3 regions of the Streptomyces sp. NPDC058457 genome follow, and region 3 is predicted to be linked to each of the others. Evidence: predicted binding sites of a transcription regulator. Region 3 holds the regulator's gene; each other region holds the start of a gene.

Region 1 (2,265 bases), on a different contig from region 3:
TCTGGGGCACCCCGCGCGGTGCGGGCGGCAGACCGGTGAGGTCGAAGACGCCCAGCTTCTTGTTGTACGCGGCGATCTCCCGCTCGCCCTGGTAGACCTGGATCCCCACCGAGGGCTGGTTGTCGGCCGCCGTCGTGAAGATCTCCGAACGCCGGGTCGGAATCGTGGTGTTGCGCTCGATGAGCTTGGTCATGATGCCGCCCTTGGTCTCGATGCCCACGGACAGCGGGGTGACGTCGAGCAGCAGCACGTCCTTCACGTCACCGCGGATGACACCCGCCTGGAGGGCGGCGCCGACGGCGACCACCTCGTCCGGGTTGACGCCCTTGTGCGGGTCCTTGCCGGTGAGTTCACGGACCAGGTCGGTGACGGCGGGCATCCGGGTCGAGCCGCCGACCAGGATGACGTGGTCGATCGCCGACAGCTTCACCCCCGCGTCCTTGACGGCCTGGTGGAAGGGCTTCTTGCAGCGGTCCAGCAAGTCGGCCGTGAGCTCCTGGAACTGAGCCCGCGTCAGCTTCTCCTCCAGGTGCAGCGGCCCCTCGGCGGAGGCGGTGACGTACGGCAGGTTGACCGACGTCTCCGTCGACGACGACAGCTCGATCTTCGCCTTCTCGGCTCCCTCGCGCAGCCGCTGCACGGCCATCTTGTCGTTGCTCAGGTCGATGCCGTACTGCCCCTTGAACCGCTGCACGAGATGCTCGACGATCCGCTGGTCCCAGTCGTCGCCGCCCAGACGCGTGTCGCCATTGGTGGCCTTGACCTCGATCACCCCGTCGCCGATCTCCAGGAGCGACACGTCGAAGGTCCCGCCCCCGAGGTCGAAGACGAGGACGGTCTGCTCCTCTCCCCGGTCCAGGCCGTAGGCCAGCGCGGCGGCGGTCGGCTCGTTGATGATCCGCAGCACCTTCAGACCGGCGATCTCCCCGGCCTCCTTGGTGGCCTGCCGCTGGGCGTCGTCGAAGTACGCGGGTACGGTGATCACCGCGTCGGTGACGTCCTCGCCGAGGTAGGCCTCGGCATCCCGCTTGAGCTTCTGCAGCACCCGCGCCGACAGCTCCTGGGCCCGGAACCGGGTGCCGTCGACGCTCCCGCCCTCCGGAAACCGCCAGGCCGCGTCGCCCATGTGCCGTTTGACCGAGCGGGCGGTGCGGTCCACATTGGTCACCGCCTGCCGCTTGGCGACCTCGCCGACCAGCACCTCGCCGTTCTTCGCGAAGGCCACGACCGACGGGGTGGTGCGCGCCCCCTCGGCGTTGGCGACGACGGTGGGTTCACCGCCCTCCAGCAGGGCCACCACCGAGTTCGTCGTACCGAGGTCGATACCGACCGCACGTGCCATGTCCGTCCCCTCTCCACCCGGGCGCTTCCCCGACTCCAGCACAAAACTTGAGCGAGCCGTTGTCAATGCCGGGAGCCCCGTAAACGACGATGCCGCGCCCCACGAGCGGGGGCGCGGCATCGCGGTGGGTACGACGCTCAGGCGAGCTTCGCGTCCAGGGTGATGGTGGTGCCGGTCAGGGCCTGGCTGACCGGGCAGTTCTTCTTGGCGTCCTCGGCGGCGGCGACGAAGCCGTCCTGGTCCAGGCCGGGGACCGTGCCCTCGACGGTCAGGTGGATACCGGTGATGCCGGTGCCCGGCTGGAAGGTGACGTCGGCGTTGGTGACCAGCTTGGTGGGCGGGTTGCCGGCGCCGGCCAGGGCGTGCGACAGCGCCATGGAGAAGCAGCTGGAGTGGGCGGCCGCGATCAGCTCCTCGGGGCTGGTCTTGCCGTTCGCCTCCTGGGAGCGCGAGGCCCAGGTGACGGGCTGCTCGCCGATACCGGAGGAGTCGAAGGTGATGACACCGTTGCCCTCAAGGAGGTTGCCTTCCCAGACGGTGTGTGCGGTGCGCGTGGTTGCCACGATGGATCCTTCCGAACTCTGGCTGTTCCTTGGGATCCCATCCGATCACATTCATCTGGCCTCCACCCCCCGATCGGGGCGTCGACCTGCCGGGAAAGGTCTGTGAATCCCGTCCCGGACGCATATCGGAGGCTCTACAGTCCCTCCCATGGTGGAATTCTTCCAAGTCCTCGGGGGAATAGCCGGATTTGGCGGGATAGCCCTCGGCGTTCTGTATCTGCTCTACCGGGACCTCGTACGCGACATCATCCGCAACCGGATGTTCCGGACCCTCAGCTCCGGGCAGGCCTCCGCGCTGTTCGGCACGGTGGTCGTCCTCGCGTTCGTCGTCGCCGTCCTCGGCGTCTACGCCACGCTCGC
Region 2 (2,265 bases), on a different contig from region 3:
TGTCGTACGCGTCCTCGGTCCGCTCGTTCCACGGCAGTTCGAGCACCGTGTCCAGCCAGGTACGGATCCACGAGCCCTCGGGCGACTGGTCGCTGGACCGCTCCAGCTTGTCGACCTCCTTGAGGGCGGCCTCGCGGACCTTCTCGGGCAGGTCGGCGGCCTCCACGCGGGCGCGGTAGTCGTCGGACTCCTCGCCGTCCTTCGCGGCATCGCCGTTCAGCTCGCGCAGCTCCTTGCGGACCGCCTCCAGCTGGCGGCGGAGCAGGAACTCGCGCTGCTGCTTGTCGACGCCCTCCTGGACGTCCTTGGCGATGGTCTCGGCCACGTCCTGCTCGGCGAGGTGGTCGCGGAGCTGCTGGGTGGCGAGCTTCAGCCGGGCCACCGGGTCGGCGGTCTCCAGGAGTTCGATCTTCTGGTCAACGGTCAGGTAGGGCGAGTAGCCGGAGTTGTCGGCGAGCTGGGACACGTCGTCGATGGCCTGCACCCGGTCCACGACCTGCCAGGCGCCGCGCTTGCGCAGCCAGGCGGTGGCGAGGGCCTTGTACTCCTTGACCAGTTCGGTGACATGACCGGGCACCGGGTCCGGGACGTTCTCGTCGATACGGGTGCCCTCCACCCACAGGGCGGCACCCGGGCCGGTGGTACCGGCGCCGATGCGCACCCGGTAGCGGCCGCGGATCAGGGCGCCCGGGTCGCCGTCGGCGAGGCGGCCGACCTGTTCCACGGTGCCGAGCACACCGGTGCCCGGGTAGGTCCCGTCGACACGCGGCACCAGCAGCACCTTGGGCTTGCCGGGCTCGGTACGGGCGGCGGCCTGCGCAGCCTCCACGGCGGCGCGTACATCAGGGTCCTTCAGGTCCAGCGGGACCACCATCCCGGGCAGCACGACCTCGCCGTCGAGAGGCAGCACAGGGAGGGTGAGTGATGCGGACGTCGAAGCCATGATCTCCCCTTCGGCAGTCAACTTGAGTTATGCCGACTCAATGCATGTGAGCCACCGAATGTTCCCAGGGGTGCGTTCGCTGTGAGCGATCGGCTGCTGACCTGGTCGTACGGGATGTACGGCCGGGAAAACGGTCAAGGCCCACCGCTGGAAAAACAGTTGATCGGCACGGACGCATTCCCCGTACGGTCGGCCGGTGACCGACGACACCGACACCACCGCGACCCTGCTCGCCGCCTACGACGCGCAGATGCGCGCCGTCCAGCCCGTCCCCGCGCCCGGGATCACCTACGAGCACGACGGCCCCGTCCTCCGCGTCGTGGGCCAGCACCGCGGCTTCGTGACCGGGCCGCGCGACTGGGGCGGCGTGCGCGGCCCCGAGCTGGACGCGCTGATCGCCCGGCAGCGGGACTTCTTCGCGGCGCGCGGCGAGGCGGTGGAGTGGAAGACGCGCGGGCACGACGACCCGGCGGACCTCCCCGAGCGGCTGCGCGCGGCGGGCTTCGTGCCCGAGGACCAGGAGACGGTGGTGATCGCCGAGGTCGCGGACCTGACGGCGGACGCACCCGTCCTCCCCCCGGGCGTGACGCTGCGCCGGGTCACCGCCGACGCGGACCTGGAGCGCATCGCCGCGCTGGAGACCGCGGTGTGGGGCGAGGACATGGCGTGGATCGCCGGATACCTGCGGGGCCGGCTCGCGGTGAACCCGGACGGCATCGAGATCTACGTCGCCGAGGCGGCAGGGGAGGTCGTGTCGGCGGCCTGGGTGGCCTTCCGGCCCGGCACGGACTTCGCCATGCTGCTGGGCGGCTCCACGCTGGCCGAGTGGCGCGGCCAGGGCATCTACCGCGTACTGGTGGCCCTCCGGGCGACCCGCGCGGCGGCCCGGAACGCGCCCTACCTCCTCGTGGAGGCCTCGGACGACAGCGCCCCGATCCTGAAGCGACTGGGCTTCACGGCGGTGACGACGACGACCCCGTACGTGTGGACCCCGGCCCGTTGAAGCGCGCCCCAAAGGGGCGCGGGGCTGTATCGATGTGCGGCTCCGCCGCGTGGGCGCGACCAGCCACGACGACGCCACACCCGGCACCCGACCGGCCCCCACGCACAGCGTTGAACCCCGGCCCGCTGGAACGCGCCCGAAGGGGCGCGGGGAACTGCGCGAGCAACCACAGCGCACGCGCACCCGGCCGCCTGCCGTAACGGCGCATCGCACCGGCAGGTCGGGCACCGCCGGACAACGCCGTCGGCGCTGAGCACTGTTGCGACGGGAAAAGAAGACGGGAAAAGAAGAAGGGCCGGCATCCGCCCCCCGGTGCCAC
Region 3 (2,265 bases):
CCTCGCGGGGCGGCGAGCCCGACCCGGACGGGCCCGAGTTCCTGCTCTCCCCGGACCACACCGACGCCACCGCGGAGGCCGGCACGCCCTACACGTACACCGTGCAGGCCGTCGACACCGCCGGGAACGTCTCCCCGGTCTCGGCGGGGGTCACGGCCGCCCGCCCGGCCGCGGCCGCCGTGACCGCCCCGGCCGGGCTGACGGGCACCCCCGCCGACGCCGCCACCGTGCTCGGCTGGACCGCGTCCGAGGACCCGGCCGTCACCGGCTACCGCGTCTACCGGCGGACCGTCCACAACGGCGGCTGGACACCGGTGGGGAGCACCACCACCGCGTCGTACGAGGACACCTCGGCCCCCCGGGGGAAGTCGTACTACTACGTCGCCGCCGTGGACGGAGACGGCGCCGAGTCGGCTCCCTCGGCAGAGCTGACCGTCGAGCGGCTCACCCCGGCCACCGCGACCGGGCCGGCCGCCCCGAAGCTGACCCTGGTCACCACCGGAGTTCCGGCCCGGTCCCCCGTCGAGGTGACGGCGGCACCCGGCGCGGGTGACGAGAACCGGGTGCTCCAGGGGTACTCCTGGGAGATCTCCGGAGCCTGCGGGGACAGCGGCGTCCAGCTGTCCGCCACCGGCGACATCTCCTGGAAGCCGCCCTACAACGGCCCCTGCACGGCGACCGTGTACGCCGTGGACGCCTACGGGCGGCAGAGCGGACAGAGCTCGTCGCTGGAGTTCTTCGTCGGCCGGTGACACGCGCAGGGCCCGGAGGTTCAGCCGAACCTCCGGGCCCTGCACATCGACTGCGCCTAGTCCTTCGCCTTCTTCGGCCGCCACACCACGAGTGCGCTGGTCTGCTGCACCTCCTGGTACGGGACCAGGTCGCGGCGGTAGGAGGCGTGGACGGCGGCCTCGCGCTGCTGCATCGCGGCCGCCGCGCCGTCGACCGCCGCCTGGAGTTCGGCGACCCGCTGCTGGAGCGCGATGACCTGGTTCTCCAGTTCGATGATGCGCTTGATACCGGCCAGGTTGATGCCCTCGTCCTGCGACAGCGCCTGCACCGTGCGGAGCAGTTCGATGTCACGGGCCGAGTAGCGGCGGCCCCGGCCGGCGGTGCGGTCGGGGGAGACCAGGCCCAGGCGGTCGTACTGCCGCAGCGTCTGCGGGTGCAGTCCGGAGAGCTGGGCCGCCACCGAGATGACGTAGACCGGGGTCTCCTCGGTCAGTTCATACGGGTTACGTCGACGGCCGTCCATCTCTGTCATGCTCCCTTCGCGGCCTCGAACAGCTCGGCCCGCGGGTCCTCGCCCGCGGTCGCCTCGCGATACGCCTCCAGCGCATCACGAGCCTTCCCCGACAGGTCCTTCGGGACACTCACCTCGACGGTGACCAGCAGGTCGCCGCGAGTGCCGTCCTTGCGGACCGCGCCCTTGCCACGGGCGCGCATGGTGCGGCCGTTGGGCGTGCCCGGGGGCAGCTTCAGGGTGACCGGCGGGCCGCCCAGGGTGGGCACCCTGACCTCGCCGCCGAGCGCCGCCTCGGTGAAGGTCACCGGGACGGTCACCGTGAGGTTGTCGTCCTTGCGGCCGAACACCGGGTGGGTGTCGACGTGGACCATCACGTACAGGTCGCCCGCCGGACCGCCGCGTTCGCCCGGCGCGCCCTTGCCGCGCAGGCGGATGCGCTGCCCGTCGGTCACCCCGGCGGGGATGCGGACCTGCATCGTCCTGGACGACTTGGCGCGGCCGCTGCCCTTGCACTCCATGCAGGGGTGCTCGGCGATCAGGCCGCGGCCCTTGCAGTCCGGGCAGGGGTCGGTGAGCGAGAAGCCGCCTCCGGATCCTCGCGCCACCTGGCCGGTGCCGACGCAGGTCGGGCACACCCGCGGGGTGCCGTTCTTGTCGCCGGTGCCCGAACAGGCCTTGCAGGGGGACTGCGAGGACATCCGCAGCGGGACCGTGGCGCCCTCGATGGCCTCCGTGAAACTCAGCGTGACCTCGGACTCGATGTCCTGGCCGCGCCGCGGCTGGGTACGGCCGGCCGTGCCGCCGCCCCGGTTGAACAGGCCCCCCAGGACGTCGCCGAAGCCGCCGCCGAAACCGCCGCCGCCCTGTTGCTGCGCGTTGCCCCCGAAGAGGTCGCCCAGGTCGAAGTTGAAGTTGCCGCCGCCCGCGCCCGGCCCCGGGCGGAAGCCGCCGTTGCCGAAGAGGGCGCGCGCCTCGTCGTACTCCTTGCGCTTCTTGGGGTCGCCGAGGACGTCGTTCGC

The links. Region 3 encodes HspR, which represses chaperone genes until heat shock. Its sites were predicted from a motif close to TTGAGNNNNNNNNNCTCAA; they were not measured.
Region 1: dnaK (molecular chaperone DnaK) is a predicted target of HspR. The motif match lies at 1,390-1,408, and genes of this name have one in related genera.
Region 2: lon (endopeptidase La) is a predicted target of HspR. The motif match lies at 966-984, and genes of this name have one in related genera.

The regions. Positions count from the first base shown of each region.
Region 1 is NZ_JBHXLU010000001.1:395,561-397,825, reverse strand. It holds gene dnaK (molecular chaperone DnaK) at 1-1,342, opposite strand, end outside; gene ACFWPS_RS01800 (OsmC family protein) at 1,480-1,905, opposite strand; gene ACFWPS_RS01795 (hypothetical protein) at 2,054-2,265, shown strand, end outside.
Region 2 is NZ_JBHXLU010000070.1:32,173-34,437, reverse strand. It holds gene lon (endopeptidase La) at 1-943, opposite strand, end outside; gene ACFWPS_RS38730 (GNAT family N-acetyltransferase) at 1,194-1,946, shown strand.
Region 3 is NZ_JBHXLU010000039.1:13,367-15,631, forward strand. It holds gene ACFWPS_RS27665 (fibronectin type III domain-containing protein) at 1-752, shown strand, start outside; gene ACFWPS_RS27670 (heat shock protein transcriptional repressor HspR) at 809-1,255, opposite strand; gene dnaJ (molecular chaperone DnaJ) at 1,261-2,265, opposite strand, start outside.